3 linked regions of the Eleftheria terrae genome follow. The protein of the gene in region 2 interacts with the protein of the main gene of each other region in a pairwise test. Links are inferred from orthologs where the notes say so. Each region holds a gene or a part of one and is shown on either strand. Other genes may lie near its edges.

Evidence for each region.
Region 1: the proteins of ftsZ (region 2) and rlmN interact in binary tests that used the Escherichia coli proteins (3 or more experiments, as listed by UniProt). The link is inferred for Eleftheria terrae from one-to-one orthologs.
Region 3: the proteins of ftsZ (region 2) and zapD interact in binary tests that used the Escherichia coli proteins (3 or more experiments, as listed by UniProt). The link is inferred for Eleftheria terrae from one-to-one orthologs.

What each region holds. Positions count from the first base shown.
Region 1 is NZ_CP106951.1:1,031,378-1,034,528, forward strand. What follows is about bases 130-3,128. They hold rlmN (dual-specificity RNA methyltransferase RlmN), read right to left. Parts: upstream 2,198-3,128; coding sequence 1,061-2,197; downstream 130-1,060. Other genes in these bases: N7L95_RS04625 (helix-turn-helix domain-containing protein), read right to left, coding at 130-241; pilW (type IV pilus biogenesis/stability protein PilW), read right to left, coding at 234-1,064; ndk (nucleoside-diphosphate kinase), read right to left, coding at 2,256-2,681; N7L95_RS04645 (pseudouridine synthase), read right to left, coding at 2,801-3,128. Outside these bases: more of N7L95_RS04625, read right to left, coding at 1-129; more of N7L95_RS04645, read right to left, coding at 3,129-3,151.
Region 2 is NZ_CP106951.1:4,536,943-4,539,993, reverse strand. What follows is about bases 83-2,981. They hold ftsZ (cell division protein FtsZ), read right to left. Parts: upstream 2,190-2,981; coding sequence 975-2,189; downstream 83-974. Other genes in these bases: ftsA (cell division protein FtsA), read right to left, coding at 2,263-2,981; lpxC (UDP-3-O-acyl-N-acetylglucosamine deacetylase), read right to left, coding at 83-781. In the rest of the region: more of lpxC, read right to left, coding at 1-82; more of ftsA, read right to left, coding at 2,982-3,051. UniProt on the Escherichia coli protein: Essential cell division protein that forms a contractile ring structure (Z ring) at the future cell division site. The regulation of the ring assembly controls the timing and the location of cell division.
Region 3 is NZ_CP106951.1:2,353,028-2,356,159, reverse strand. What follows is about bases 95-3,074. They hold zapD (cell division protein ZapD), read right to left. Parts: upstream 1,973-3,074; coding sequence 1,217-1,972; downstream 95-1,216. Other genes in these bases: N7L95_RS10275 (prepilin peptidase), read right to left, coding at 2,763-3,074; coaE (dephospho-CoA kinase), read right to left, coding at 2,121-2,726; N7L95_RS10290 (DNA gyrase inhibitor YacG), read right to left, coding at 996-1,217; N7L95_RS10295 (NUDIX domain-containing protein), read left to right, coding at 519-962; N7L95_RS10300 (ATP-binding protein), read left to right, coding at 95-522. Also shown: more of N7L95_RS10300, read left to right, coding at 1-94; more of N7L95_RS10275, read right to left, coding at 3,075-3,132. UniProt on the Escherichia coli protein: Cell division factor that enhances FtsZ-ring assembly. Directly interacts with FtsZ and promotes bundling of FtsZ protofilaments, with a reduction in FtsZ GTPase activity.

The sequences.
Region 1 (3,151 bases), 3.5 Mb from region 2 along the record:
GCACCGGGTCGATCTTCAGGAAGCGGCAGACGGCCTGGGCCAGCGCGCGCGCGAAGGTCGGATCGGGCAGCTCGTCATGCCGATCGGCCTCCAGCGCCTCCAGTTTCTGGACCGTGACCTTGATCGAGGCCGCCAGCGCGGCGATGTGGATGCCGCTGGCCACCCGCGCGGCCTTCAGCATCTCGCCGGCGGTCTGGGACCCGTGCGGGGTCGGATGCAGGTTGCGGTCGCTGTCACTCATCGAAGCGCCTCCGCTCGAAGTCCGCTGCCTGGCGGGATTGCGGATAGCGCTGCTTCAATTGGTTGCCGTAGTCCATTGCTCCCATCGTGTTGCCCAGCTTGTGCTCGATGCGCGAGGCCAGCCAAAGGGTCTCGGCATTGGCCAGCTGGGGGACGTTGTTGACACGCCGGATGTAGAACCGGGCGCGCTCGTATTCGCCGCGGCGGTACAGCACGTCGGCCAGGTTGACGGAGATGGCCGGGTTGGCGGGGTCCATCTCGTAGGCTCGCGCCAGGGTTTGCTCGGCCTCAGGCAGCGTGCCGGCACGTGCCTGGCAGACCCCCTTGGCGAGCAGCGTCTTGGTGACGTCGCGGTTGCGCGGCTGGGCCGCCGCCAGATCGAACTGCGTGTTGGCGTCGTTGTAGCGGCCACGCTGGCACAGGAACCAGCCGTAGTTCTGCATCACGTCGGCATCGCGACTGTCGAGCTGCACCGCACGGCGGAAGCTCTCCTCGGCCAGCTGCTCTTCATTCAGGCTGGCATAGATCAGCCCCCGCAGGTTGTAGGCCTGCGGCATGTCGGGATCGGCCTGCAGGGCCTGCTTCAATTCGTCGAGCGCCGTGGTGGCCTGGCCCTGGCCGAAATAGGCGGAGGCCAGCTCAAGCCGGATGCGGGCGCGCTTGTGCGCCTCCGTCTCGTCGGAGGCGGTGACGATCTCGCGGCCGCTGCCGCCCCCCGGCGGCGGCAGATTGCCGCAGCCGGCCAGCCCGGCCGCCGCCAACACCAGCCACAGCGCGCGGCGCCAGCCATGAAGGACTGCACCGCCTTGCCCGCACATGGTCATCTTGTCTCCTGCCGGCGCCCGCCGGTGGTCGCGTGGATGGGGATGGGCTGGCGTGTCATGCGCTGCTGGACCCGGGTCCGGTCCTGCACCTCGCCGGCCAGCTGGCCACAGGCGGCGTCGATGTCGTCGCCGCGCGTCTTGCGCACGGTGGTGACGATGCCGGCGTCCATCAGGACCTTGGCGAAGGCCTGCACCCGGGCGCGCGGCGAGCACTTCAGCCCCGACGCCGGGAAGGGGTTGAAGGGAATCAGGTTGAGCTTGCACGACACCCGCCCGCGCAGCAGCGCGACCAGCTCATGGGCATGCGCCTCGCTGTCGTTGACACCATCGAGCATGCAGTACTCGAAGGTGATGAAGTCGCGCGGCGCGGCTTCAAGGTAGCGGTTGCAGGCGTCCAGCAGCTCGGCAATGGGGTACTTGCGGTTCAACGGCACCAGCTCGTCGCGCAGCGCATCGTTGGGCGCATGCAGCGACACGGCCAGTGCCACCGGGCAATCCTGCCGCAGCCGGTCCATGAAGGGCACGACGCCGGAGGTGGACACCGTCACACGGCGCCGCGACAGGCCGTAGCCGTGGTCGTCCAGCATCGTGCGCAGGGCCGGCACCAGGGCCGAATAATTCTGCAGTGGCTCGCCCATGCCCATCATCACCACGTTGGTGATGGCGCGCTCGCCGGGGGCCAGTTGCAGCCGCTGCCTCAAGTGGTGCTCGGCATGCCACAGCTGGGCGAGGATTTCGCCGGTGCCCAAGTTGCGGCTGAAGCCCTGGTGGCCGGTGGAACAGAAACGACAACCCACGGCACAGCCGGCCTGCGATGAAACGCAGAGCGTGCCACGGTCGTCTTCGGGAATGAACACCGCCTCCACCGCATCGCCGGCGCCGACGTCGAACAGCCACTTGATGGTGCCGTCGCTCGAGGCCTGCTCGGTGAGGACCGGCAGGGGCCGGATTTCCGCGCTGTGCGCGAGCTTTTCGCGCAGGGACTTCGCGAGGTCGGACATCTGGGTGAAGTCCGATGCGCCTCGCTGGTGGATCCAACGGAACAGCTGGGTCGCGCGAAAGCGCTTCTCCCCCAGCTGCTCGCAGAAAGCGGCCAGTCCGTCGAGATCGTGATCAAGCAGGTTGGCCGCCATATGCTCTCCTCGTTGGCGCCGCCCGCCGCAGCGGGGAGGCGCAGATGCTACGACCGCCTCAGCGGCTGTAGACGTTCATGCCGGGGAAGAAGAAGCCCACTTCCACAGCAGCCGTCTCGGGGGCATCGGAGCCGTGCACGGCATTGGCGTCGATGCTGTCAGCGAAATCGGCGCGGATGGTGCCCTTGTCGGCCTTCTTCGGGTCGGTGGCGCCCATCAGCTCACGGTTCTTGGCGATCGCGCCTTCACCTTCGAGCACCTGGATCATGACCGGGCCGGAGATCATGAAGTTGACCAGGTCGTTGAAGAAGGGACGTGCCTTGTGCACGGCATAGAACTGTTCCGCCTCAGCGCGGGACAGGTGCGCCATCTTGGCCGCGATGATTTTCAGACCCGCGCCTTCGAAGCGAGAGTAGATCTGGCCGATCACGTTCTTGGCCACTGCATCGGGCTTGATGATCGACAGGGTGCGTTCGACCGCCATGAATATTCTCCTGAATTCAACTACTTGGCAAAGCTTTGCATTGTAGCGCTTGAGGCCCGGGTTTTCCCCCGCCGAGGGCGCTTTTTCCGCCCTGCGGCATGGACTTGGAGCGCCGCCCCTCAGCGGCCGCGGCCGCCTCCACCGCCGCCGCGCTTGTTGCCACCACCACCGAAGCCACGGTTGCCGCCCTGGCCGCCGCCGCCGCCACCAAAGCCGCGGTTGCCGCCGGAGTTGCCGCCGCGCCCGCCGCCCTTCTGGCCATGGCTCTTGCGCAGGAAGGCGTCGGCGCCGATGTAGCCGACGCTGGTCTGCATCGGGTCAGGCTGGCGCGGCTGGCCTTGCTTGAGCTTGGTCGACTGTGCGAAGCGCTTGTCGTAGGTCTGCTCCAGCGGATCCGGGCCGATCACACGCGGCTGGGCCGGCCCACGGCCACCGCCACCACCGGCGCCGCCCGGGCCACGACCCTGGCG
Region 2 (3,051 bases):
AGGGCTTGCCGACGACATAGAGGTCGCCGATGGCGTCCAGGATCTTGTGCTTCACGAACTCGTCGTCGTAGCGCAGGCCGTCGGCATTCAGCACGCGGTAGTCGTCCACGACGATCGCGTTGTCCATGCTGCCGCCCAGGCCGAGGCCGCGGGTGCGCATCATCTCGACGTCCTTCGTGAAGCCGAAGGTGCGGGCGCGGGCGATATCGCGGGTATAGCGCCCGGAAGCGAAATCGAACACCACCCGCTGGCCGGTCTGGTCGACGGCGGGATGGTCGAAGTCGATCTCGAAGGAAAGCTTGTAGCCGTGGTAGGGATCGAGTCGGGCCCACTTGAGCGATGGGCCCTCCCCTTCACGCACTTCCACCGGCTTCTTGATGCGCAGGAAGCGCTTGGGCACGCCCTGGAGTTCGATCCCGGCGCTCTGCAAGAGGTAGACGAAGGAGGCTGCAGAGCCGTCCAGGATCGGGACTTCCTCGGCCGTGATGTCGACATACAGGTTGTCGAGACCCAAGCCTGCGCAGGCAGACATCAAATGCTCCACCGTGTGCACCTTCGGCGCGCCGGGGTCGCCCCCGACCGACAGCGTGGAGGCCATCCGCGTGTCGCTGATCGCCGTCGCCGACACCGGGATCTCGACCGGCACCGGCAGGTCGATCCGCCGGAACACGATGCCGGTGTCAGGCGCCGCCGGCCGCAGCGTCAGTTCGACGCGCTGGCCGCTGTGCAGGCCGACGCCGACGGCCCGCGTCAGCGATTGGAGTGTGCGTTGTTGGAGCATGTCCGCATTCTAGGGAGTCGGCTCGCGCCCTGGGTTTGAGGCTGTTGATCGCCACGATTGAGGCGCCGGGCCGCAGGGCCGGCAGCCGTCAGGCGTGCGGAATTGCACGGACCACCCGTGCAGCCCCCAGCCTGACGGCCGCTGCCGTCCCTCCTGCCTGCGGCGCCCCGCCAGGGCTGGCCGAAGCACCGGCTCAGTCCGCCTGCTTGCGCAGGAAGGCCGGGATCTCGATCTCGTCCATCCCGTTGCTGGCCAGCGCATCGACCTTGGCAGCCGCCTGGGTGCGGCCCGAGCGCCAGACGCTCGGGGTGTTCAGGCTGCTGTAGTCGTGCGTGGTGTGGCCGCCGACATGACCGGTGTGCACCGGGCTGTTGAGCACCGGGATGTTGTCGGTGCCGGTGCGCAGCGCCGGCTGCGAGTGCACCACGCTGATCGGCGCCTGCTGGCGGCGGGCGTTGCCCGACAGGCCGGTGGCGATCACCGTCACGCGCAGCTGGTCGCCCAGGCTGTCGTCGTAGGCCGTGCCGTAGATCACATGTGCATCATCGGCGGCATAGCGACGGATGGTGTTCATCGCGTTGCGGCTCTCGCTGAGCTTGAAGGTGCCGCGCGCCGCGGCGATCAGCACCAGCACGCCACGGGCGCCAGACAGGTCGATGCCTTCCAGCAGCGGGCAGGCCACGGCCGATTCCGCCGCCTTGTGGGCGCGGTCCGGGCCCTGTGCCACGGCGGTGCCCATCATGGCCTTGCCGGGCTCGCTCATCACGGTCTTGACGTCCTCGAAGTCGACGTTCACCAGGCCCGGGATGTGGATGATGTCGCTGATGCCGCCGACCGCGTTCTTCAGCACGTCGTTGGCCTGCGCGAAGGCCTGGTCCTGGGTGACGTCGTCGCCCAGCACTTCCAGCAGCTTCTCGTTGAGCACGACGATCAGCGAGTCGACGTTGGCCTCCAGCTCGTTCATGCCGGCGTCGGCCTGCTTCATGCGGCGGTTGCCTTCGAACTCGAAGGGCTTGGTCACCACGCCGACCGTCAGGATGCCCATGTCCTTGGCCACCCGGGCGATCACCGGTGCGGCGCCGGTGCCGGTGCCGCCGCCCATGCCGGCGGTGATGAACAGCATGTTGGCGCCGTCGATGGCGTCACGGATGCGGTCCACCGCTTCCTCGGCCGCGGCCTTGCCGGCCTCGGGTTTGGCGCCGGCGCCCAGGCCGGTGGTGCCCAGCTGGATCAGCTTGTGCGCCGAAGAACGGTTGAGCGCCTGCGCATCGGTGTTGGCGCAGATGAACTCCACGCCCTGCACGCCCTGGGCCATCATGTGCTCGACGGCGTTGCCGCCACCGCCACCGACGCCGATCACCTTGATCTGCGTTCCCAGGTTGAACTCTTCGATCATCTCAATAGGCATTTGGACCTCCTTCGTCACTAGCTTCGCCTACACACTCTCAAAACGCATCCGGCGGGCGCCTTGCGCACACCGCTCAGAAATTCCCTATGAACCAGTCCTTCACGCGGCCGAACAGCGTCTTCACCGAGCCGGCCTGCTGGGCCGCCCGGTGTCCCCGCACGCGGGCCAGCCGCGCCTCCTCCAAGAGTCCCATCACGGTGGCCGAGCGTGGATTGGCCACCATGTCGTGCAAGGCCCCCGAATAGGTCGGGATGCCCTTGCGCACGGGTTTTAGAAAGATGTCCTCGCCCAGCTCCACCATGCCGGGCATCACCGCCGAGCCACCCGCCAGCACGATGCCGGAGGACAGCAGCTCCTCGTAGCCGCTCTCGCGGATGACTTGGTGCACCAGTGAAAAGATTTCTTCAACCCGTGGCTCGATCACCCCGGCCAGTGCCTGGCGTGAAAGCATTCGGGGTGCCCGGTCGCCGAGGCCCGGCACCTCGACCTGCTCGTCCGGGTCAGCCAGCAGCTGCTTGGCCACGCCGAAGTCGACCTTGATCTCTTCGGCATCCTTGGTCGGCGTGCGCAGCGCCATCGCGATGTCGCTGGTGATCAGGTCGCCAGCGATGGGGATCACCGCGGTATGGCGGATCGCGCCGTCGGTGAAGATCGCCACGTCGGTGGTGCCGGCGCCGATGTCCACCAGCGCCACGCCCAGGTCCTTCTCGTCCTCGGTCAGCACCGACAGGCTGGAGGCCGACGGGTTCAGCACCAGCTGCTCCACCTCCAGGCCACAGCGGCGCACGCACTTCACGATGTTCTCGGCCGCGCTCTGCGCGCCGGTGACGATGTGCACCTTGACCTCGAGGCGGCCGCCGCT
Region 3 (3,132 bases), 2.2 Mb from region 2 along the record:
CCCGACATCGTCGACCTGGTGGCCGAGCGGCCGGAGCGCTTCATCGTCTTCTGCGACGACCTCAGCTTCGATGAGGGCGAGCCGGGCTACAAGGCGCTGAAGTCCATCCTGGACGGCTCGGTGTCGGCGGCGTCGGCCAACGTGCTGGTCTACGCCACGTCGAACCGGCGCCACCTGCTGCCGGAGTACATGAAGGAGAACCTCAGCTACCAGCACACCGAGGACGGCGAAGTGCATCCCGGCGAGGTGGTGGAGGAAAAGATCTCGCTGTCCGAGCGCTTCGGCCTGTGGATCAGCTTCTATCCCTTCAGCCAGCAGGAATACCTGGCCATCGTGGCGCAATGGCTGCGCAGCTTCGGTGTCGCCGAGGAAGCGATTGCCGCCGCCCGCCAGGAAGCGTTGGTGTGGGCGCTGGAGCGCGGCTCGCGATCGGGCCGGGTGGCTTACCAGTTCGCCCGTGATCTGGCTGGCCGCGCCGACAGCGGCGACCAGGCCGCGGTCGACGGCGAGGCGGCCCGATGAGCGCCGTCGAGCATGCGCCGGGCCGCCAGCCGGTCGAAGTGGCCGTTGGCGTGCTGATCGATCGCGAGGGCCGTTTCCTGCTGACCTCCCGGCCCGACGGCAAGGTCTACGCCGGGTATTGGGAATTTCCGGGCGGCAAGCTGGAGGCCGGCGAGACCGTCGAGCAGGCCCTGCGGCGCGAGCTGCATGAGGAACTGGGCATCACCATCGGTGCGGCCCATCCCTGGAAGATCGAGATGTTCGACTATCCGCACGCCCTGGTGCGCCTGCATTTCTGCAAGGTCTACGACTGGAGCGGCGAATTCGAGATGCGCGAGCGGCAGTCCATGGCCTGGCAGGCGCTGCCGGTGTCGGTGCAGCCCGTGCTGCCGGGCACGGTGCCGGTCCTGCGCTGGTTCGCCGAGGAGCGCGGCTTCGACGGCCCTACCCATGCCGCTTGAACCGGAGCTCGCCGCAGGGCCCGCAGGCCCGTTTCAGTGGGGGTGCTCTCCGTCGGAGCCTTCCGGGTCTTGAGGGCCGGGCGGTGATCCGACCCGGTAGCTCTCGCTGGCCCAGGCACCGAAGTCGAGGTTCTTGCAGCGCTGGCTGCAGAACGGCCGCCAGGGGTTCTCGGGCGAGAACAGGCTCTCGCCCTGGCAGGCGGGGCAGCGCACCGTGCGCGGCCGGGGAGGCGGGGGCGGGGCAGGTGTGTCCATCAGCACAGTGCGAGTTCGAAGGCGGCCGATGATTCGTTGGCCGGCCGCAGCCGGCCCTCGGCATCCTGGCGCATCAGCCGGATGGACACCATCAGGCGGTGGCCGCTGATCTCGGGAATGATGCCCAGCGCCGGGTCCATGCGCACCCGCAGCAGCGAAAAGCTGCGGCCGGCCGGCAGGCTTTGCTGGTATTGGCCATTCTGGGCCATCACCTTGTGGGGCATGCCCGAGTCGCGCAGCAGGGAAAGCAGCACCTTCAGCGCCTCGGCCAGCGGCATCAGGCTGGCGGTCCATTGCTGCAGGTCGGCCTGGCGGCGCTCGGCCGGCAGTTGCTGCCAGGCGTAGTAGGCTGGCAAGTCGAACTCGCAGGTGCCGCCGGGGATGCTGATGCGGCTGCGGATGCTCATCAGCCACTCATTGGTGGTGAGCGCATGTCCGGCCTTGCCGGGCAACTGGTTCAAGCCGTTGAAGGCGTGGTCGATGCGGGCCACCACCTCGTCGAGCGCCTGCTCGGAGATGGACGGGTTGCCGCGGAAGGCACTGAGCTGGGCCTTCTGGCGTTCCAGCTCCTTGAGCAGGTCGGACTTCAGGTCGGCACGGGAGGCGACATCGATGATCTCGAACATCGTCGCGATCGCGAAGTGGTGGTCCACGGCCGCTTCCCGGGTCAGCAACAGAGCCAGCCGGTCGAACAAGTGCTCAAGCCGCAGCATCGTGCGGATGCTCTCGTTGAAGGGGTATTCGTACAGTATCAAGGCAGGTTCCCTCGGCCGCCGGGCAGCCGTCGGTGGCGAAGCTTCGCGGCATTGTTTCACAGGCTTTTGCCCGAAACCATGCGCAAGTCAGACACCGTAACAGCCAAGGGCTCGCTGTAACGCCCTGAGGGTGACTAGATGAACGGTTTCAACCGGTATGCCAGCGGTTCCACAAGGCCTGGACCTCGGCTTCCAGTTCAGTCAGGGACAGTCCATCGTTGTGAATGATGGCGTCTGCCGCTGCCGCGCGCTGTTCCCGCGTCGCCTGCTGCGCGATGATGCGCTCGACCTCCGCGGGTGCCAGGCCCGAACGGCGGGTGACCCGTTCAACCTGGGTGGCGACGCTGCAGTCGACCACCAGCACCGCGTCGACCAAGGCCGGCCAGCGCCCCGACTCGACCAGCAGCGGCACGTCGAAGACAACCATCTGGCCCGGCGCAGCGAGCGCGGCCTGGCGCACGGTTTCCTGGCCAATCAGCGGGTGCAGCAGCTGTTCCAGCCGCTGGCGTGCGGACGGATCGCGGAACACCAGATCGCGCATGCGGGCCCGGTCCAGCGCGCCGCTGCTGTCGATGAAGTCATCGCCGAAGGTGGCCTGCAGCGCTGGGATGGCGCTGCCGCCTGCCGCGCTGAGGCTGCGCGATATGGCGTCGGTGTCGACCACCCAGGCGCCCAACCGGGCCAGCAGCCCGGCCACAGTGCTTTTGCCGCTGCCGATGCCGCCCGTCAAGCCGAGTCGTTGCGGGAAGAGCATCGTGGGGCTCCGGTTTCGTGGTGCGCGGTCGCCTGGCTAGTACCAGCCCAGCCAGTCCTTGACGGTTTCCGGGCCGATCAGGAAGGCGGCAATCGCCGCCGCGCTCAGGAAGGGGCCGAAGGGCACATAGCGCCCCTCATGCAGCGCGCCGGTGAGCTTCAGGCCGGCCCAGCCGATGATGCCCGCCACACAGGCTGCGATCAGCACCGGCAGCAGCATGGTCCAGCCGAGCCAGGCGCCGATGCCGGCGAGCAGCTTGAAGTCGCCATCCATCATGCCGTCTTCCTTGCGCACCCGCTTGTAGAGCTGGTTCACGCTCCAGAGCGACAGGTAGCCGGCAACGGCGCCCCATAGCGAATCCAGCAAAGGCAAGGTCCAGCCCATGGCAGCGGCGATGATGCCGGCC